DNA from 2 places in the Hippea sp. KM1 genome. Region 1 is predicted to be linked to the other one. Evidence: riboswitches for the same ligand, from Rfam matches in the RefSeq annotation. Region 1 holds a riboswitch; the other holds the start of a gene.

Region 1 (11,441 bases):
GTTTTGCTCTTTGATCTTTGGGCAGCTTTGCCAATGAGTTCATTAGAGAGATTTCATTTATGTATTTATCTAAAGACTTTTTTACCTTGTTCCAATCCACAAAATATTCGTAAGTTTTATTTGATGGTAGCAGTGTTTTGAAGAAAAAATTTGAAAAATCTTCAAATTTTTTAAATCCAAGTAAACTATAATTAATCATCTTTCCACAGCTTTGTGCTGAATCTATGTTTTTTTAGATCCTTTTCATTTTCCGGTTTTCTAAAGACAAAGATGTGTTCGTGGGCAATTAAAAAGAAATCATATTGTTTTGCTCTCCAATTTTCCCTTGTGGCTTTCATGTTCCATTGAATTTTAATAATATCCTCCTTTAAAATAAAGCCGCTGTTGAGAAATATTTCCATAATCATGTTTGATATTGGGATATAGTGTTTATGTTTTCTGGCATCACCAATCAATATTGAACATATTTTGCCAGGCTTTAGCACCCTGTAGGATTCTCTGGCTACTTCTTTCATGCCAGATATGTATTTCTTTAACGGCATTGATGATAGGTCTGACTCTATTTTCTTTTTTCTGCTATAGGATATTATATTTGCATAAGGTGGATGTGTGGCAATTAAATCTATGCTGTTATTGTCTATTTTATCAAGATTTCTGGCATCGCCCCAATAAGTTTTTATTATTGGTTCTCTGTAATCATTATGTACACTCGAATCACAGGAGAAGTTTAATCTGTCTCTACTGACCATGACAGCTTCTAAGTTGATGTCTATACCTATAGCATTTCTTTGTAATAGTTTTGCTTCTACCAGTGTGGTTCCGCTTCCCATCATTTGATCCAATACCCAATCGTTTTTTTCTGTATATTTTAGTATGAGATTTCTGGGTATATATGGAGACCAATTGCCTCTATAGTTGCCTCGATGGGTTGCCCATTTTCCTCTGTCTGGAAAACTCCAAACAGAGGTTCTTTCAGGTATATAATTTTCAGAGGGAGAGCAGTTGCTTATAATAACAAAATTACCCTCAAGTTTAACTGCAGAGTTTCCTATTACGACCTCTGAGTGGTTTTTTATAAACTCTAAATAGTCTTCTTGTTTTATTTCTCTCATATTTTTGCCAGTTTTCAAATAACTCCATCAGAATAAAAGTATATCATGAATAATTAAAAATCAAGGTTATATTGATAAGATGTGTCTTTACCTCCAAAGCCTTGTTTACTTTTGTGGTGTTTCTATGCTAAAATGGCATTGCTATGGATAGTCTCATTGAGAAAGCTAAAGAGAGGATAAAGAAGGCCGAAAGGCTTGTTGCTTTTACCGGTGCTGGTATATCCGTTGCAAGCGGCATACCGCCTTTTAGGGGGCCGTCGGGTCTTTGGAGCAAATACGACCCCTCCATCTTGGATATAGATTTTTTCTTCTCAAACCCCAGCAAGAGCTGGAAATACATAAAACAGATATTCTATGAATATCTCCTTAAGGATGTAAAACCCAACCCCGCCCATATAGCAATAGCAAAGCTTGCCTGTCCTGTAATAACGCAAAATATAGACAACCTCCATCAGGCGGCAGGCTCTAAAGATGTTATTGAATTCCACGGGACAGCACAAACACTTGTTTGTATGGATTGCTCCAAAAGATTCAATAGGGATAGGGTAGATCTTTCTGCGGATATTCCGCGATGCGATTGCGGGGGCATCTTAAAACCGGATTTTGTTTTCTTTGGTGAGCAGATCCCCAAGGATGCTTTGGAGAAATCCTTTATGCTTGCCCAGATTTGCGATGTTATGCTTGTTGTTGGCACAACGGGCCAGATAATGCCAGCAAGCCAGATTCCTTTCTTGGCCAAAAATAACGGTGCTTTTATCATAGAGATCAATCCAGACCCGTCTAATTATACGGGTGAGATTACCGATATATTCTTGCAGTATAAGGCTGAAGAGGTTTTGCCAAAACTCGTTGAAGGGGTGTGATATGGTCGATAAATCCTTGAATTTTATTGAGGAGATCATAGAAAACGACATAGATTCCGGCAAATACGAGGGTAGGGTGCACACACGGTTTCCGCCCGAGCCCAACGGTTATCTGCACATTGGCCATGCAAAATCCATATGCTTGAACTTCGGCCTGGCAGAGAAGTATAACGGAAAGTGCAATCTGAGGTTTGATGATACCAACCCTTTAAAGGAGGGTGAGGAGTTTGTTGAGTCCATAAAGAGGGATGTAAGGTGGCTGGGATTTGATTGGGAAGACAGGCTGTTTTTTGCCTCTGATTACTTTGAGAAGATGTATGAGTATGCGGTTAAATTGATAAAGATGGGCAAGGCCTATGTTTGCGATTTAACGCCGGATGAGATTAGGGAATATAGGGGCACACTAACAGAGCCAGGAAGGGAAAGCCCCTATAGAAACCGCTCCGTTGAGGAGAACCTGGATCTATTTGAGCGGATGAGAAACGGAGAATTTGAAGAGGGCTCAAAGACCTTAAGGGCTAAGATAGATATGTCCCATCCCAATTTGAATATGAGGGATCCTGTGATGTACAGGATCATCAAAAAGCCCCATTACAGGCAGGGCAAGAAGTGGTATATTTACCCCACTTACGATTGGGCGCACTGCCTTGAGGATTCCATAGAGCTTATAACCCACTCGCTCTGCACGCTTGAGTTTGCCGATCACAGAATACTCTATGAGTGGTTTTTAGATCAGCTTGGCATATACAAGCCACAGCAGATAGAGTTTGGCAGGCTCAATCTGACATACACCGTTTTGAGCAAGAGAAAACTCACGATCCTTGTTAAAGAGGGGTATGTAAACGGATGGGATGACCCGAGGATGCCAACGATTGCGGGCTTAAGAAGGAGGGGTTATACGCCTGAGGCTATAAGGGATTTTGTTGATAGAACGGGCGTTTCAAGAACCGACTCCGTTGTGGATTATGCCCTGCTTGAGCACTGCATCAGGGAGGATCTAAACAAAAAAGCCAACAGGGTTATGGCTGTTTTGGATCCTTTAAAGGTCGTTATAACCAACTATCCTGAGGATAGGGTTGAATGGCTCGATGCTGAAAACAATCCAGAGGATGAGAGTGCAGGCACAAGAAAGATTCCGTTCTGCAGGGAGATTTACATAGAAAGGGACGATTTCATGGAAAACCCCCCGAAGAAGTTTTTTAGGCTTGCACCGGGCAGGGAGGTGAGACTGAAACATGCCTATTACATCACCTGCAACGAGGTTGTAAAAAACGAAAACGGCAATATTGTTGAACTTAGGTGCACATACGATCCGGCCTCTAAGGGCGGATGGACAGAGGATGGCAGGAAGGTTAAGGGAACGCTCCACTGGGTAAGCGCAAGGCACTGCATAGATGCCCAGGTTAGGCTGTATGACCATCTGTTTGTTAAAGAGGACCCTGAAGAAGGTGATAATTTCTTGGATAACATAAATCCAAACTCACTTGTTGTGCTTGATAACTGCAAGGTTGAGCCTTCGCTAAAAGACGCCAGGGTTGGCGATAAGTTTCAGTTCTTAAGAAAGGGCTATTTCTGCGTGGATGAGGATTCAAAGGATGGAAGGTTGGTGTTCAACCGAACGGCGACCCTTAAGGATAGCTGGGCCAAGATTCAAAAGAAGTTAAGCTGAAAAAGAGGGAATAGATATGTTAGCTGGATTGATGAAGAAGATTTTTGGAACGCAGAACGACAGGATCTTAAAGTCCATAAAGCCGTATGTGGATAAGATTAACGATAGGGAGGGCTGGGCAAAATCGCTTTCTGATGATGAGATTAGAGAACAGATAAAGAAGCTTGAGGATAGATACCACCAAAAGGGCAAGCTGGACGATATATTGGTGGATTCGTTTGCCCTAACAAGGGAGACGGCAAGAAGAACCCTCAACATGAGACACTTTGATGTTCAGCTTATCGGCGGATATGTCTTGCATAAGGGCATGGTTGCCGAGATGAAGACCGGTGAGGGTAAGACGCTTGTTGCCACACTGCCCCTTGTGCTTAATGCCATGACCAGGCGGGGCGTTCACCTCGTTACGGTTAACGACTATCTGGCAAAGAGGGATGCCCTCTGGATGGGGCCAATTTATCTGTTTTTGGGCTTTAGTGTCGGCGTTATACAGCAGCAGAACAAGTCGTTTTTGATTGAGTGGGATGATAAGGAGAAATTCACCACAAAGCTTGTCCCGTGCTCAAGAAAAGAGGCCTATTTGGCCGACATTACCTACGGCACAAACAGCGAGTTCGGCTTTGACTATCTAAGGGATAATATGAGCTATTCGCTGGATGAGTATGTTCAGCGTGATTTTTACTATGCCATAGTCGACGAGGTTGACTCTATCTTGATAGACGAGGCCAGAACGCCTTTGATTATATCCGGTGTGGCCGATAGGCCTTCTTCTTTGTATTACAAAATAGATAAGGCCGTAAGGCAGCTAAGACCAGGCGATTATGAGGTTGATGAGAAGGTTAAAAACGCCGTTTTGACCGATTCGGGTGTGGAGAAGGTTCAGAAGTTTTTGGGTATAGATAACCTATACGACATAGAGAACATTGAGATCCTGCACATGGTCAATCAGGCCCTAAAGGCACATACGGTATATTTGAAGGATAAGGATTATATTGTTAAAGACGGTAAGGCAATAATCGTTGATGAGTTTACAGGCAGGCTAATGCCAGACAGGAGATACTCCGATGGCCTGCACCAGGCTATTGAGGCCAAGGAGCATTTGAGGATTCAGAAGGAATCCCAGACCCTTGCCTCTATAACATTTCAAAATTACTTCAGGATGTATGAGAAGCTTGCCGGTATGACAGGAACAGCGGCCACTGAGGCCAGGGAGTTTAAGGAGATTTACAACTTAGAGGTCGTTGTCATACCGACAAACAAACCCGTAAGGAGAATAGACCACAACGATCTGGTGTTCAAAACCCACAAAGAGAAGGTGGATGCCATAATAAAAGAGATTCAGGAAAGATACGAAAAAGGGCAGCCCGTTCTTGTTGGAACGACAAGCGTTGAGAAGTCTGAGGAGTTGCATAAAATTCTTACAAAGAAACGCATACCACACTCCGTATTGAATGCAAAGCACCATGAGAAGGAGGCAGAGATTATAGCCCATGCCGGTGAGCCCAAGAGGGTTACCATTGCCACCAATATGGCTGGCCGTGGCGTGGATATTAAGCTGACACCAGAGAGCAAAGAATTGGGTGGGTTGTTTATCCTGGGCACTGAAAGGCATGAATCAAGGAGGATAGATAACCAGCTAAGGGGAAGATCTGGAAGGCAGGGAGACCCCGGTGAGTCGAGGTTTTTCTTATCCTTAGAAGACGATCTGCTCAGAATATTCGGTTCTGAGAGGATCAAGCTCCTTATGGACAAGTTGGGTGTTGAAGAGGGTGAGGCCATTGAAAACAGGATGATTACAAGGTCTATAGAGAACGCCCAGAAAAAGGTTGAGGCCTATAACTTCGAGATCAGGAAGAACCTACTTGAGTATGACGATGTAATGAACAAGCAGAGGCAGGTTATCTATCAGCAAAGGAGGAGTATCCTTGAGGGTAAGGACTTAAAGGAGGATATCCTGGGTTATATCGATTCTATTGTTGAGGATTTGGCCTCTGTTTATCTGCCCGATAAGGTTGACCCTACCAACTGGGATGTTGAGGGCTTCAACAAGGAGATGCGCAGGATATTCGACAGGACTTTTGATATAGATACAAATGAGCTTTCGAAGACCAAACAGAGACATAAATTGCTTGAGGACATAAAGGGTCAGCTTAAGGGGGAATACAACGCAAAGGAAGAGCTGATTGGCAGCGACGAGATGAGGAATTTAGAGCGGCAGGTCATGCTTCAGATCGTGGATATGCACTGGAGGGAGCATTTGAAGAATATGGATTATCTAAGGGATGCCGTTGGCTTGAGGGGGTATGGTCAGAGGGATCCTCTTGTTGAATACAAGAAGGTATCCTTCGATGAGTTTGAGGATATGGTAAGGAGGATTCAGGAGGACACTGTCGCTTCAATCTATCATATAAGGATAGTCATTGAGCAGTAAGTTTTTTGTTGAGACGCCGTTCGATAGGTTTCTCGTTTTTGAATTTGAAGGTCTAAAGATAGGGAGTATCTCCTTTTCTTTCAAACCCGTGGGTCTGCCGCTGTCTGATGCTTTGGGGGATTGTGTTAGGTATATCTTTGACAGTGGCGATTTTTCCTGCTTTGATTACGGCTTGTTGGATAACTCACAGCTTTCTAAGAAAGCCCGAATGCTTCAGGCTTTTCTTGTATCAACCAGGATAGGGCAGACCTTTAGCTATTCAGATGTGGCACAGGAGGTTTTCAACTCAAGAAGCTATGCAAGGGCTGTGGCTTCTATGTTGCACGCCAACCCGTTTGCCTTTTTTGTTGCCTGTCATAGGGTTGTATCAAAAAACGGGATAGGCGGATATTCGGCGGGGGTGGAATTGAAGCGTAAAATCTTAGAATGGGAAGCTTTAAAGGGAGAGGGTTATGTATAAGAGGGAGTCTGCCTGGAGCGGTTTCTGGTGTGGATTGCTTATTGCTGCTGGCCTGTCTGTATTGGGCTGGTTTGTTATGAATACGGCATTAAGCGTTAAGAGGCTGGATAGAACCGTCAGTGTTAAGGGTTTGTCCGAAAGGCTTGTAAAGGCCGATATTGCGATATACCCAATAGAACTTGTTGTTGCCGACAATAACCCCATAAAGCTATCCAACAAGCTTAAGGCAGGCAGGGATAGTATAGAGTCGTTTTTGAAATCTCAAGGGTTTGGTGAGGATGAGATATTTGTCTCTTCTCCCCGAATTGTTGATAATTATGCAAATGAATATAACTCAAACGCCAGGTTTAGATATACGGGGAAACTGATTATAACGCTTTATACGCACCAGGTCGATAAGGTGGTATCGCTGGGGAAGAAACTGTTTAAGCTTTCAGAGATGGGCGTAATGGCCACAAACCAGAAGTTCCAGACGGTCTATCTCTATACCCAGTTAAACAAGATAAAGCCGATCATGATAGAGCAGGCTATACAGAACGCCCATAAGGTGGCTATGAAGTTTGCAAATGAGTCCAACTCGGAATTGGGCCCGATAAAGACAGCCCGTCAGGGTTATTTCAGCATAACAGATAGAGACCCCAACACGCCATATATTAAGCGCGTCAGGGTTGTTGTTAATGTTGTTTACTATCTAAGATAGTTTATTTTTGAGTTTTTCAAGCTCCTCTTTCTCTTTTAAGAGGAGCCTTGTGTTGTTTTCTATGGTTTTTAGTATTTGATTGGCCTTTGCCTGGTTTTCCTTCTTGATCTCAATGGCCTTCTTTAATGCGCCCTCTATGGCCTCTATCGTTAGATCCAGCTTATCCTTAAGCTGATCCTTAAACCTGAAGGTTGTCTCCCTTACCCTTTTTGTCAGATCATACCTGACCCTTCCGCAGTGCCTGTCGAATAGCTCTATTGTTGTGTTCTTTATGTGTCTGTATGCTATCTTTTTGCCTATAAAGAACGGCAGCTTTGTCCTGAATGTGGTTGCAAAGATGTTGAGTATGCCCATCTGATCGGTCAACATAAAGTTAAAATAGCTTTTGTCTGTTAGTCTTTCTTTGTCGATATAGGTGTTTAGCTTTATATCGAATATGGTTGAGGCTGTCTGGATGATGTCTTCTATCTTTTCGTTGATCCTTTTTGCCAGCTCATCGTATATGGCCTCAACCCTGTATGAGATGGATTCGGACTGTTCCTTCTTAAAATCGTTGAATATCTCCATTATGTGCTCGTTCATTTTTTGCGTCATATATGATTCAAACTCCTCTGTGGACGGCTTTTCTTTTGTCTTCTGGTTGTAATGGTTCTGCATCTTCTCTATAAGCCCCGGCAGGTGCTTTTCCTTTAACTTTTCTATCTCATCGTCCAGCTCGCCGTAAATTTTTTCTATGCGCTTGTCCAAGATGTACTCATACTCCTCTGCCTCCTCTTTTACCTTGCCAATGAAGGATTGGAATTTATCCGCCTTCTCCTGCAGGTTCTTTAGCGAGAGGCTCTGGGTTTTCTTCTGTATCTCGAAGGCGTTTAGCTCGTTGTTTATGTGGCGCAGGAGGGCGTTTATCGTATTTATCGCTATGATGTTGCCCTTCTCTTTCTGTATGAAGCTATCCAAGCTGTTTTCTAACTCTTTTATGCCCGATGATTCCAATAACCCTCCGTCCTTTGTCTGTTTGGCCTTCAGTGCGTTTTTTGCAGAAATGGGATAGATCTCTATATTCTCCGATTCTATGTATTCCTTAAGCAGCCCCTTGTTAAACCCTATAACCTCTTTTAGCTCGTCTTTTGATACGATGTCTATCTTGTTGAGCACAAAGAAGAACTTTTCTGTGAACGCCTTTGCATTCTTCAAAAACTCTATCTCAGCCTCACCAAGCGGCGGATCGGGGCTCATAACAAAGATTGCCGCATCGCAATAGGGCAAGAAGTTATAGGCAACATCGGTGTTGTGCTTAAAAACGCTGCCTATGCCGGGTGTGTCTATGATCCTTATGCCCTTTTTTAGGTATGGTGATGGGTGTAATACATGAACCTCTTTTACATTGAGCCTGTTTTTGGGGTTGTGCTTCTCTGTGACATATCCTTCGATCTCGTTGATCTCTATCTGTTTTTCTGAGTTGTCTAAGAATTTGACGATGGCCTTCTTTCTGCTTGAGTAAGAGATGATCGTTACTATGGATGTTAATGGCAGGATGGATGATGGCACAATGTTGTCCTCAAGCAAGGCGTTTATAAGCGACGACTTGCCTCTTTTGAACTGCCCTATGACAACAAGGTTGAATTGCTCATTCATAAGCTTCTCTTTTGTTTTTGATAAGTCTTTTGATGTGATAACCTCTATTGTGGCGATGGTTTTTAAAAGCCTCTCTTTAATGTTATTCATCTCATCCCCCTATGTTCTGGTATGTGGATAGAGGTTATCATCCCCGCTGGCGGGGCTTTTTAGGCTAACCTCATAGCCTTTTTTAGAATATTACCCTAAAAAGGCGGCAAGTTCAATTATCTGTTAATCAGGTAATCCTCATCTATGTGGCTCATCGTTGATTTGAGGTTCTTTGCCCATTTTATGATCTCTTTTAGCTTTCTTGTGCGGGAGGGTGAGTATTTGTCCATATACATATTTTTGTCTGCCTCTCTCATCAGGTCATCTGCCTTTCTGAATTGACCATTTTGGATGGCGTATCCGATAGAGGCGCTGATGATGATCTCTGAGACCTCATTATTGCTTGCTATCCTTGCCTTGATCCTCTCTATAAACGCCCTCACCCCGTTTTCGTTTGTGTTTGGCATTATAACGGCAAATTCATCGCCGCCGATTCTTGCTGCTATATCGCTGCCCCTTGTTGATGTGGATAGTATCTCTGCCATCTTCATGATTAGCTTATCGCCTATCTCATGGCCGAGCAGGTCGTTGGCTATCTTTAAGCCGTTTAGGTCTATTATTACCAGTGCAAGCGGATAGTGCCTTCTGTTGAATAGCCTTTTAATTTCCTCTTCAAAGAAGTGCCTGTTGTATAGGCCTGTTAGGGTATCGTGCAGGCTCAAATACTCCAACTGCTTGTTTTTCAGATACCTCTGTGTTATGTCGTTGAACGATATGATTAATACCGGTTCTGAATCTATCTTGATTTTTGCGACATGCACATCAAACCACCTGCTTTTGCCGTCGGCTGTTATGATATTGGTCTCGCAACCATCGCAGTCCTCTCTTCCCTTTACAACCTTCAGGAACCGTATCTTTAGTGATTCCGGTATCTTTAGCCTCTGTATGGTGAACTCCTCGTTTTCTTCGAAGCAGAGCAGCTTCTTTGCCAGGTGGTTGTAATATTTGATGTTGCCGTTTTTATCCATGACTATAATGCCGGTTTTTATCTTGTCTATGAACTGTTGCAGTTGGTGTTTGTGTTTCTCTATAGCCCTGTATAGGCATACCATCTGGGTTATGTTTCTGAAGATGCAGACGCTTCTGTTCTTCTCTGGCGAATAGCTTACCACCTCAACAAACACATCATTCTCATCTTCGTTTAGCTTTACGGTGGTGTGTAGGTTAAAGCCCCTATCCATGACCAGTTCAATGGCGTCTTTTAAGGTGTTGTATGTTTTAAGCACCTCCTGGGCTTTCTTGCCTATTAGGTTTTCGGATTTTGTTATGGCTTTGCAGTTCATGGCCGCATCATTTACATCCTCAACCGTTAATTCCCCACCGACCTTTTTTAAAACCACAACGCATTCGGGCATGTGTTTTAAAAGCAGGGAGTAGTTTTTCAAAAGCTCTTCGGTTTTCTTTTGAGCCTGGTGTAGCTTTTGTGCCGTTTCGTTGATGCTTTGAGCCATCTGTGAAAGCTCTTTTACTTTTATACTGCCAGGGTCTATCTTTGTATCCAATCCTTGATTGGAGAAGAAGTTGAGTATGGTCTCTATATCTTTTTTGATCGGTTTGTATATAAACCTTAAGAATATCAACAGCCACAACAGATAACCTATGGCAAGCGCCGATATAAAGAATATAAACAACAGGCTCTTTATGCTGGATTTGGCCTCTTTCTTTATAATTGCCTCAAAATCTGGGAATACTGCCGTAAAGTTCCTTGGTGCGCATGAGCCTATGATCCAATTATACGGCTTGTAATAGTAAAGGTATGTAATCCTTTCTCTGAGCTGTTTGTTTTTATGATACGGCCAGATTAGTGTTGTTGTCAGATCACCCAGCTTTAGCAGCTTTTCAAGGCAGTCCTTCAAACACGGCTTTGAGTTTGTGTATGTTATGGACTTATCGTTGAGTTTTAGGCATGTGTGGCCTTCAAAGGCCGGATCTGTATAGAATATAACCCTTCCTGCACATTCTCCTTTGAAGGAGAGTTCCATTATGAACAGGCTGGGGTTTTTGAAGTTTCCAAAGGATGTATTTAACTTCTTTAATGTCAGCTCTTTTGTCTCTTTTTCTAAATTCGTTATCATCTTGCCTGAGCCTATATACCACCCGTAAGGCTCAAACAGCTTTACAAAGGCTATCCTTAGCAGAGGCTTGCCGTTGTGCATGAATTTTCCCTTAACATACCCCTCTTTCTGTCTTTTTATGACATCTATCTCCTGCTGAACGGATTTTGAATATCGTTTATCCTTTAAGAGATTTTTTCCAATTAGGCTTTTCTGAGGACTTAGTATTTCCACCCCATTTAGGGAGGTTATAAAGTAATAGCTTTTACCGTTGTCAAACACTTGGAACATCAGGGAATCCTTTATCCTCTCCCTTATGCTTTCCTTTGACTCCTTCCCCTTGTATTTGTTGTATATGTTCATTGCCACCTTGTATGCCCTGTATGTTCTGTCTTTTAGGGTTTTTAATACATTCTGATACGCCTTTTCC
Region 2 (11,441 bases), 810 kb from region 1:
TCATGGATGATTCACTTTTTATCCTTGTTGATTGGGTTTTGGAGAATGCCATCTGGGCCGTTTTGCCGTTTAGAGCCAAGAAATCAAGTAAAAGAAAAACAGCCAACAGTAGTGTCAGTGCCAACCCCTTTGTTGAGTATAGGGCATAGATTATCAATATCTCGCCTAAGAATGTGCCAAAAGGGGGTGCTGAGCTTACAGCCAGCGTGGACAACACAAGATTGTATCCTGCGGTTGGCAATATTTTTGTTAGGCCTTCTATATCGCTGATTTTTCTTGAATTAAACACCGCCAATATGTTGCCCGTTGTATAGAACGCCGATGATTTGGCAAAGGCATGGGCAACAAGCAGTACAAAAGCCCCCAATAGTGAGTATTTTGTATTTAGGGATAAACCTATGAGTATCATACCCATGTTTTCTATAGAGGAATATGCAAACATCCTTTTGTAAAACTTCTGGTTTATGAGAAATATCGATGCAAAAGCGACACTCAAAAAGCCAAGCATAAAGGCAAATATATGGAGTTTGGCAGATGGCATAACCTCAAGCACCCTAAACAGGCCAAACAAAGCCACAGGCAGAAGGACTGCAGAAAATATCGCACTTACGGGTGCTATTGCCCTTCCATGCACATCGGCAAGCCAGCTATGCATGGGAAAGATTCCGGCTTTTGTTGCAAAGCCAACTATAGTCAACGCCCCGCCCAACACAAGCAGTTTCTTGTTTGTGAAGGTTAATTGTTTTATTTGGCTCAATATAAGCGTGTGGGTTGATGCATAGATGAATACAATGCCCACAAGTGAGATGATGAGGCCTGCCGATACGATTATTATGTATCTCCATGACGACTCAATAGCTGCTTCGTCGTTGTCTATAGCAACAAGGAGGGCGCTTGTTATCGTTGTTGCCTCTATGCCAACCCAGATAAGGCCTAAATTGTTGAGTATGACACTGAAGAGCATACTTGCAGCAAACAGGTTTAGGAATAGATAATAGTGGCTTCTCTTAAGCAGCGGTTTATGGACATGTTTAAGGTAGGTTAAAGAAAACAGTACGCTTGTTAGATAGATTATAGACACAATTATAAGCATTATTTTTGATTTTCCGTCTATCAATAAAAGGTGGGATGTTGTCGTTTGAAGGTTCAGTATATAGAATGAGCTAACAACGCTTAGACCTGCTGAAATGGTTGATACTAAAGCGGCCAGACCGTCTCTTCTTGTTATGCAAAATATGGAGGCTATTAGGCTAAACCCTATCGGTAAATAGTAAAACATCTCCTACCCCCTGAACTCTTCGAATTCGTCTATTACATCGGATACGGATTCCTCCCTTAGCCTCATTATGATTGCAGAGACCATAACAACGCCTATGAGGTCTAAGAGTATTCCGCCTTCTATAACAAACGGCAGATCGGGAAACATGTATCCACCGAACAAGAACAAGCCGTTCTCTATTACCATATAGCCTATAAGCTGAACGAATGCATTGTTGCGTGATGCTATCAAAAACATGCCCTGGATTATAATGGCTATTGGTATGAAGCCTGCCTGTATGTCAATATTACTAAACAGGGCTGTTCTGTAAATTGTATAGGAAAACACAACCAGCAAAACGGAGATAATGATGGAGAGGCTTGTTGGGATTGTCTGTTTTACCTCCCTTTCCCTGTGGGGTGGTTTTAGTTTTTTCAAGATATACGAGGGTATGAATATGGCTCTGACAAATAGTGTAAGCAGAGCCAAAATTAGCAGGGACAATTCTTGTGTTATTTGAAAATTCACAAACAGCAACACCGCTATGGCAACCGATGAGACGGCAAATGTTAAAACCATCTTTTTTAGATACACCTGCCACTGCATAAAGAGTATGAGTATAATCTGCAGAAATCCCACGACTATATAGGCATCCTTCATAAGACACCTCCGGTTGTGTAAAAGACCAGTATGGCAAGCAGGGCAAAGGAAAAGGCTATGGCCACATATTCAAAGTTTTTGAATAGCTTGTATTTGGATATGGTGGATTGGATGGTTGCAATAATAAACACCAGGATGGTAAGTTTTATTAGATGGATTACGCTATAGACGCAAACAGACCAAAAATCGGGCTTCATAGGCAGAAAAAAGGGAAACAGGAAGTCGTTTAAGAATACACTCATAAGGAGAAACTGCTTTATATAGCTGCCCCACCTCATAAACGCCAACTCCTTGGATGAATACTCCATCTCTATGGCCTGGTCTATCATGCCGAATTCGTTGTTTGTGTGGGATTCTATGGGCAATTTGCCCGTTTCAATCAATAGTGCCATGAAGAAGGCAAATACAACAAACCAGTGAACGAGTGAGGCATACCAATGGGTCGATGTCTGCAGTATGTTGTTGACCACATAGGGGTTGTTTGTGTGGGATATGGCACCGAATGTTATGAATATGAGGACGATTATGGGTTCTGAGAGTGCGCCGATACTTGATGCCCTTGAAACACCCATGTGGGAGTAGTTGTTTCTGCTGTCTAAGGCTGCAAGCTTCTTTAGCGTTGCTATGGCTGCAAATATCAACCCGCCGCCGATAAAATCAACCGTCGGGCCAAATATCAAGGGAAAACCGGTAATGATAGGCAGAACCAGGGTTAAGAATAAATACATGGAGAATGTGATGTATGGAACAACCTGAAACAGATCCGATGCAACCTGAGGTATGACGCTCTGTTTTCTGAACAGTTTTGCAAGGTCGTAATAGGGCTGTAAGATCGGAGGGCCTTCCTTGGATTGGTAAATCTCAAGGAGTTTGTTGAAAATACCCACAATTAAGGGTGCAAAGGCGGCCACAAAGAACAGTTGCATGACACTATAAACCCACAACATAAACCACCTCAAATATAGTTTTTAATAGGAGTTATTGGCCCAAAAAGAGAGGGCAGTTTAAGGCGAACTCCACCGCCTTTAAGCTGCGCCTGTTTTTATATCAAAGTGTTATTTTCTTGTCAAGGCTGGCTTTGGCATAAGGACTCTTTAGCTTTATTGGTATTTTTCTAAAAGGTTTAAGAACTCCTCTTTGGGTAGGGGTTTTGAGAATAAAAAGCCCTGGGCAATCTGGCATCCCATCTCTTTTAAGGTTTCTAATTGCTCTTTGCTTTCAACGCCCTCTGCTATGGTGGTTAGGTTGAGTTGCTGGGCTAAATAGACGATGGTTTTCACAATGGCTTTGGTCTTGGGGTTTTCCATCATTTGCCTGACGAATGAGATGTCTATCTTGATGCAGTCTATAGGGAGGTTTGAGATATAGGAAAGCGATGAATAACCCGTTCCGAAATCGTCTATGTATACCCTATAACCCTCATTGCGCAGCTTGTGCAGTATGCTGCTTGCCCTGCCGGGTTTGTCTAAAAACAACCTCTCCGTGATTTCGATGTTTATGAGCTTTTTGTATTGGGGCTGTAAGCCTATGAGTTTTTCTGTGAAGGCCTCATCCATAAGGCTTGTGGCCGATATATTGACAGAGAGCGGTTTGTCTATTGAATTAGTGCTTAATAGCTCCACCACCTCGTCGATTATATAGTTCTCCAGTTTAACTATGTTTCTGGTCTGTTCGAAGATCGGTATGAATTCAAGCGGCGATATGACGGTTCCGTTTTTTATCCACCTTATAAGGACCTCGGCCCCCTCTATTGCACCCGTCGCTATGCTAAAATACGGCTGGAAGTATAAGACAAACTCCTTGTTCTTTAACGCCTCTGGGAATTCCTGGTTGATCTTCAGTTTCCTTTCGGTTTCGCTCTTTAGCTCCTCTTTATAGAACCCTATGGAGTTTTCGCCTTTGAGTCTGGCATCGATGAGCGCAATCTCGGCCTTATCCAGTAAGCCTATCGGGTCTTTTGAGTCTATCGGGTATATGCTAATGCCCACATTAAACGAGAGGTTAAACCTCTGGCCGTCTATGTCGTATGGCTTTGATAGTTGTCTTATCAGATCCATGCTGATAACGAGTATGTCTTCCTCTCTTTTCATATCTTTCAGGAGTATGGCAAACTTGGAGGACTCCAGTTTGGCTATTATGTCGTATCTTCTTAGGTGTTTTTTGATCCTTTCGCCGATCTCTTTGAGTATCAGGTTGCCCTTTTGGAAACCCACAACCTCGTTTATCAGGGAGAAGTTTATCGGCTTTAGCACAACCACGGCGCCCAATCTATCCTGATATTGGGCCCTTTCTATGTATCTTTCTATGGCTTCGGTAAAGGCATATCTGTTTAGGAGGTTTGTGATGCTATCCCTCCTTAAGGCGTTTTCTATGAGCCTTTGCAACTCGGTGTTTTCTGTTATGTCCTTGCCTGCGGCTATGATGTATGTTCTGTCTGTTTTTACCTTGGATAGGTGGAAGAGGGCCTTCTTGATGTTGCCCTCATCCGTTTTTAGCTTAAACACCAGGCAATTGCCGCTATAATCCTGCTTTTCTATAACCTCGCCTATATCCCTGTCGTTCTCCTGGTATACTATCTCGTTCAGTCTCTTGTTTAGCAATTGATGCTTTGTGTAGCCCAGGGTCTGTGTTGCATTGTCGTTAGCATAGACTATTTTTAGGTCTTCTTCTGCTATGAGGATAAACTCAAACCCTAAATTGACGGCCTCCTCCAGGATGGTTTTCCACTTCTGTGTTTCGAGCTTTTCCAGTGTGGAGTTAAGGGTTTTGCTTAAGCTGTTTATCAGGTGCATGAATTCGCCTGAGAATATATTAGGTATCTTAGAATACAAAATAAGGATATAGGCGATATCACCGTTTTTGAAAAGCGGTATGGAGCAGACCGAATAGACACCAAACCTCTTCTGTACACTCCTCCAGGCAGACATGCCTTTGTCTGAGTATATGTTGTTTATGGTGACGATCCTCTTTTCCCTGTATGAGCGGCCTATGCTTCCCCTTCCTTCGGGTATGTCGGGGTTCACCGATATCTTTATGTTTCTGAAGATGTCTATGTATGTCTGTTTGCCTGCTATGTATTTCTCCTTAAACAGTTCGGTTTTCTCATCCACGTACCCTAAACATACAAGGTCAAACCCAACATCCTCATTCAGCACCCTGACCGTTTGTTTGAGTATCTCATCCTCCTGGGTTATGTTAGTGGATAACTCGTTTACCTTGGCCAGTGCCTTGTATAGTATCTCATAGGTTTTCTGTTTTGTTATATCCACGGTGATTACAAAGCCTGAGGGTTTGGAGTCGTATATGACTGTATAGCCGAAGTTTAAAACAAGCTTTGTCTGTCTGTCCTTTGTTAGGTATGTAATTTCGCTAAACTCCCTTGAGAAGAACTCGCCTGCAACCCTGCGCTCGATGATGCTTTTGGCCCTTTCTTTATATTCATCCTTGATTAGATCCAAAAGCTTTACCTGGCCGCTTAAAAGCTCCTCCTTCTGGTATCCCACAAGCCTGCAGAATGCGTCGTTTACAAAGACAAATCGACCGTCTTTTTGATAGACATACACGCCGAATATGGTTGTGTTGCTTATGGCCTTTAATGTTGCCTCGTCAAACTCTATCCTTTTCATAACAGGCTTTTTATTCTCAATATTCTTAACCCAACAATCCTCAACCTACCTTATATTATTTTTTTGTTTTGTTGTAAATCCCTAAATTTTATAAGGCATGCCCCCATAGGTTTAACCCTTTATTTAAACTTATTTAACAGGTCTGAAACATTCTGAGCTGTATCTTTTAGCTGCACGGATAGGGATGCTATGGACTCAGCCGCCTTTGCATTCTCTCTTATTGCCTCTGTGATTTCGCCAATCTGGGAGTCTATCTCTGTCATTGTTGCAGATATCTCCTCTGTTGCTGCGCTGGTTGAGTGTATCTCGTCTATGGTTCTGTTTGTCCTTTCAACGACCTCGTTTACATGCTCCCTGTTTCTTTCGATGGATTCGGCTTCCGATAGTATGCTCTCTTTTGTCTTGATGGTTTGCTCTATGGCCTTATCCACATCCTGTTGCATCTTCGTAATCGTTGTTCTGATCTCCTCTGTTGATAGTTGCGTTTTCTCTGCTAACTTCCTCACCTCATCGGCAACAACGGCAAAGCCCCGTCCAGCATCCCCGGCTCTTGCTGCCTCAATGGCGGCATTTAGGGCAAGCAGGTTGGTCTGATCTGCTATATCGCTAATTACATCGACGATCTTGCCTATCTCTTTTGACGATTCGCCGACAACATTGATCTGTTCCATCGTTCTTTCGGCCAACCTTGCATTGATCTCCATCATTCTGAGCTTCTCTTCCATATCTTTTATCAGCTCTTGATTTATCTCTGCTATCCCTTCGGCTAAGGATGTTATGTTTTCTGTCGATTCTGCTATGCTCTCAATGGCCTTTGTTGCATCCTCTATGGCATTTTTTATCTCTTCCATGCCCCTTGATGTTTCCTCGTTTGCAGCCGATATTTGAACGGCTGTCGATGATAGGTTGGATGAGCCCTTTAACATGGCATCGGATGCCGTTTTTGTTTCATTTACCATGGCTTGCAGATTTTCAACCATTGAGTTTATGTTTCTTTTGAGTTTGCCTATCTCGTTGTTTGTGTATATATTAAACCTGGCGGTTAGATCGCCATCCCCGATTTTGTTAAGCACATCACCAACGCCGCTTAACGGTTTTATTAGGTATTTTGTAAAGGCCATAAAGCCCAGTATTACTATCGCTGCAATGGAGGCATACACAACAAACATCAGTCTATCATGGTTATTTAAGCCCCTATAGATGCCTGTGATTGATGATCTGATTAAACTGATCCTGTTGCCCAGAATAGAGTTTATCTGCTCATCTATGGATTGGGTAAGTTTATCGAATCTCTGGAACTCCTCATAGCTTATCTTGCTTGAGTTGAGGTTTATTTGACCTAAGGCGACCCTCAACTGGTTGTCTATTGCCGATTTTAGGGTTGATAGTCTTTGCTTTTCTGTTGAGCCTATCCTGGCGCTGTTTATGTTTTTCTCGATAAGCGCATCCACCTTCTCAAAATACCTCTCTGCCTCTTTAAGCATTCTTTCATCCTTAAGGAAGTAAGCCTTTAGAAGGTATTTCTCTGCCTTTGAGTAGTTCTCCCTTATCTTGTTATACAGGCTGACCTGACCCAAATCCCTGGAGTATATGACCCTGGTTTTCTGTTTGATGCTTTTGCTTGATGTTATGGTGGCATAGAACCCTATTGCCAGGCCCGCTATGATGAGGATAAAGAATGCAGCAATCATTTTCTTCACCGATACATTCGACATCGCCCACCTCCTGAAAAATTTTTTTATTTACTAAAAATCGCAAAAAAAAAAAAACATTTTACATAAGTTATTAATTCACTTATTATAAGTATAATCGATTGGTCTCATATCGTCAAGTGCAAGTTAACTTGTAAAAAGGTGGTTAGTTAAAATGTTCGGTGTATAAATAGAGAATTGGTTAAAAGATTAAGAATAAGCGGGGAGACAGGAGATTTTTACCCCCTGCCTCCTTTGGGTTCTTAGTGGAACTTGTTTACTAAATCAAGCACGGTTTGTGCGATGTTTTTCAGTTCAACCGATGCGTTTGCCACCTCCTCTGCTGCCTTTGCATTCTCCCTTATGGCGTTTTGCATCTCTTTGATCTGTGAGTCGACCTCAGAGACCGTTGCGGATATCTCCTCCGTTGCTGCGCTGGTTGAGTGTATCTCGTCTATGGTTCTGTTTGTTCTTTCAACGACCTCGTTTACATGCTCCTCGTTTATCTTTATTGCCTCAGACTCAGAGAGTATGCTCTCCTTTGTCTGTTCTGTTCTCTCTATGGCCTTTTCAACATCCTTCTGCATCTTTATGATGGTGGCCCTGATCTCCTCTGTCGAGCGCTGTGTTTTCTCTGCTAACTTCCTCACCTCATCGGCAACAACGGCAAAGCCCCGTCCTGCCTCTCCAGCCCTTGCTGCCTCAATGGCGGCATTTAGGGCAAGCAGGTTGGTCTGATCTGCTATATCGCTAATTACATCGACGATCTTGCCTATCTCTTTTGACGATTCGCCGACGATGTTTATCTGCTCCATGGTTTTTTCTGCCAGCTCGGCATTTTTGTTCATCCTCTTTACCTTTTTCTCCATATCCTCAAGCATCTTCTTGTTGACCTCGGCTATAGCCTCTGCCAGCTGTGTGATGTTTTCTGTGGATGTTGCAATGCTGTTTATGGCATTGGATGTATCGCTTATTGCCGATACGATCTCGTCCATGCCGTGTGTGGCCTCCTCATTGGCAGCAGACATTTGGACTGCGGCAGATGATAGGTGAGCGGAGTGGTTTACCATGGCATCGGCAGCCTCTTTTATGTTGTTGACCATCTTTTGCAGGTTGTCCACCATGTTGTTCAACTGCCTTTTTAGGTTGCCGATCTCGTTGTGTGTCCAGACATTGAATCGGGCGTTTAGGTTGCCCTTGCCTATCTCGTTCATAACACTTTCAACACCGCTTAATGGGTTGATTAGATACGATTTTGTAACGATGAATATGATTATGAGTATTACAGCCAATATGCCGTATGCGATGAATGTGGTTGTTGCATTCCTGTTTATGCTCTTTATTACGCTTCTTAGCGATGCTTCGGCCTGGTTTAGGTTTGAGTCTGTTATGTTTACGATCGCTGCCTCTATGGTTGATGCCATGCTGTCCATCTTTGACAATTCTTCTTCTGAATAGTTGCCCGTTTTCATGGTTTCTTCTAACTGATTGAGTGCGATGGTGAGCTGTTTATTTAGAAGGTTTTTTAAGTTGATTAGTTTTTGCTTCTCGTTGCCGCTAATTGATGGGTTGTTTAGGAGCCTATCAATTGCTTCTATTGCGTATGAGAATTGGGATTTTGCCTGATTGATGAGCTTTCTGTCCCTCGTTATGTATGATTTTATGAGCAATCTCTCCCCTTTGTTAAACCCCCTTTCTATCTTGTGGTATTCGGTTATCTGTTTAAAATCGGTTGCATAAACCCTAACAAGGCGGCTTTTGCTTTTGTTGATAAAGCTTACATTCATTGTAACCATTACAACAAAGCCCAATAGAACTATCGAAAGCCCGCTGATAACAAGGGTTTTAATGGAGACATTGCCCAACATATGCCACCTCCTTAAAAACTTTTATTATTTTCTAAAATCAGTTAGTTAATAACCTTTGCTTTTAATCCCTTTAAAAGACCGTTTTCTTAAGCTAATAATTTAGGTATTATAAACTGAAAGTCAATATAGTTAATTATTCACATGTGAAACTCTGTTTTTTGCCATCTTTCATTTGAATTTGGAGAATTTTTTGGTATAACTTGGCAAAAATTTGTTTAGGGGGAGGAAGTGGTTGTAATAGGTTCTGACCACGGCGGATTTGAGTTGAAGGAAAGGATAAAGGACTTCTTGAGGGAGTTGGGTGAAGAGGTTGAGGATGTCGGCGTTTTCTCTGAAGAATCGTGCGACTATCCGGATATAGCAAAAGAGGTGGCCATTAGGGTTGCACAAAATGGCTCTAAGGGTATACTAATCTGTGGAACGGGAATCGGTATGAGCATAGCAGCCAATAAGATCAAGGGTGTTAGGTGCGCCTTATGCCATGATGCATACACTGCTGAGTTTGCCCGCAGGCATAATAACGCCAACATCCTGGCATTTGGCGGCAGGACGACGGGTGTTGAGATTGCAAAGCAGATGGTTAAGATATTCTTGAGTACCGAGTTCGATGGTGGGAGGCACCAGCGCAGAATAAACAAAATCTCTGATTTGGAGGCGTTATGAGTGTTTTGAAGGATTTTGATCCCGAAGTTTATAAGGCTATAGAGGATGAGAAGAAGAGGCAGATGTATGGCCTTGAGCTTATCGCCAGCGAGAATCTGGTATCTGAGGCTGTGCTTGAGGCTCAAGGTTCGATCATGACAAACAAATACGCTGAGGGTTATCCCCATAAGAGGTATTACGGCGGTTGTGAGTATGTTGATGTTGTGGAGGAGCTTGCAATCGATAGGGCTAAAGAGCTCTTTGGTGCGGAGCATGTGAATGTTCAACCGCACTCAGGTTCTCAGGCCAATATGGCTGTCTATCTTGCAACCCTTCAGCCCGGCGATAGATTGCTTGGTATGGATTTAACAAACGGCGGACATCTGACCCACGGCTCGAGGGTTAATTTCTCAGGCAAGCTATTTATAAGCTTTGGATACGGTGTAAACCCCGAGACGGGCTTGATCGATTACGATGAGATTGCTGCCATTGCAGATGAGTTTAAACCAAGACTGATTGTATGCGGTGCAAGCGCCTATCCAAGGACAATAGACTTTAAGAAGTTCAGGGAGATTGCAGATAGCGTGGGTGCTTATCTGATGGCAGACATTGCCCATATTGCAGGGCTTGTTGCTGCAGGAATACATCCAAGCCCAATTCCCTATTGCGAATTTGTCACCACCACAACGCATAAGACCTTGAGGGGTCCGCGTGGTGGTATGATTATGACAAAGGAGTTCTTTGCAAAACCGATAGATAAGATGGTCTTTCCGGGCATGCAGGGTGGGCCTTTGATGCATGTTATTGCGGCCAAGGCCGTCTGTTTTAAAGAGGCCTTGACCGATGAGTTTAAGGAGTATCAGAAACAGGTGGTAAAAAACGCCAAAACGCTCGCCAGGGTGTTGATGGACAACGGCTTTAAATTGGTTAGCGGCGGAACGGACAACCATCTGATGCTTGTGGATCTGACCGATAAGAATATAACAGGCAAAGAGGCTGAGGAGGCTTTGGGCAAGGTCGGCATAACGGTCAACAAGAACACCGTGCCGGGTGAGACCAAAAGCCCGTTCGTTACAAGCGGTATAAGAATAGGAACGCCTGCTGTTACCACCCGTGGTATGAAAGAGAAGGAGATGGAAAAGATTGGTGAGTTTATTACAGAGACGCTGAACAACCTGGGCGATGAGAAGAAGTATGCCCAAATCAGAAAAGAGGTGGAAAAGCTCTGCGAAGAGTTTATGTTTTACTCTGTCTGATACTTTTTATTTCCATAAGGGCCTTTGGGGTTGAGCTTGCCTTCTATAAGGAGGGCACAACCCCTTACTTTAAGCTGACCGAGGTGCCGCAGGATGCCTATCTCTATGTGAAGGGTAGGTATTTTGTGGCCTTTTTTGCTGGCAAGCGGGTCAAGAAGGAGTTTATAGCCCAAAATTTAAAGGATGCTTACTTTAAGAGCTTTTACATAGAGAACAACGACAACTCCTCGCAGATTGTAATTGAGTGCAACAAAGGGTATCAGCCCGATTTTGAAAAGCAGGGCGATGTGGTTATTGTAAAACCCTCCCTGCAGATGGCCAAGCATAAGGCTGAACCCCTTAAGGGTGTGCCCCAAGAGCTTATTGCCATACCGTTTTACACATCTCAAAATACATTCTCGCCAACCCAGAAGTTTAAACAAACATACGATGAGATGCTC

Evidence for each region. Region 1 has a riboswitch for fluoride ahead of D891_RS0103470 (dynamin family protein). Riboswitches for the same ligand answer to the same signal wherever they lie in the genome.
Region 2: linked by a shared signal. The riboswitch ahead of D891_RS0107565 (respiratory chain complex I subunit 1 family protein) and the one ahead of D891_RS0103470 (dynamin family protein) in region 1 are both predicted to bind fluoride.

What each region holds. Positions count from the first base shown of each region.
Region 1 is NZ_JAFP01000001.1:673,236-684,676, forward strand. Features, by position in the region: gene D891_RS0103435 (DpnII family type II restriction endonuclease) at 1-199, opposite strand, end outside; gene D891_RS0103440 (TRM11 family SAM-dependent methyltransferase) at 192-1,112, opposite strand; gene D891_RS0103445 (SIR2 family NAD-dependent protein deacylase) at 1,256-1,975, shown strand; gene D891_RS0103450 (glutamine--tRNA ligase/YqeY domain fusion protein) at 1,977-3,644, shown strand; gene secA (preprotein translocase subunit SecA) at 3,661-6,072, shown strand; gene D891_RS09435 (methylated-DNA--[protein]-cysteine S-methyltransferase) at 6,062-6,532, shown strand; gene D891_RS0103465 (SIMPL domain-containing protein) at 6,525-7,232, shown strand; gene D891_RS0103470 (dynamin family protein) at 7,224-8,957, opposite strand; fluoride riboswitch at 8,979-9,044, opposite strand; gene D891_RS0103475 (cache domain-containing protein) at 9,074-11,441, opposite strand, start outside.
Region 2 is NZ_JAFP01000001.1:1,480,681-1,492,121, reverse strand. Features, by position in the region: gene D891_RS0107575 (proton-conducting transporter transmembrane domain-containing protein) at 1-1,279, opposite strand, end outside; gene D891_RS0107570 (hypothetical protein) at 1,283-1,918, opposite strand; gene D891_RS0107565 (respiratory chain complex I subunit 1 family protein) at 1,915-2,865, opposite strand; fluoride riboswitch at 2,884-2,951, opposite strand; gene D891_RS0107560 (sensor domain-containing phosphodiesterase) at 3,019-5,544, opposite strand; gene D891_RS0107555 (methyl-accepting chemotaxis protein) at 5,664-7,259, opposite strand; gene D891_RS0107550 (methyl-accepting chemotaxis protein) at 7,499-9,103, opposite strand; gene rpiB (ribose 5-phosphate isomerase B) at 9,332-9,766, shown strand; gene glyA (serine hydroxymethyltransferase) at 9,763-11,001, shown strand; gene D891_RS0107535 (tetratricopeptide repeat protein) at 11,085-11,441, shown strand, end outside.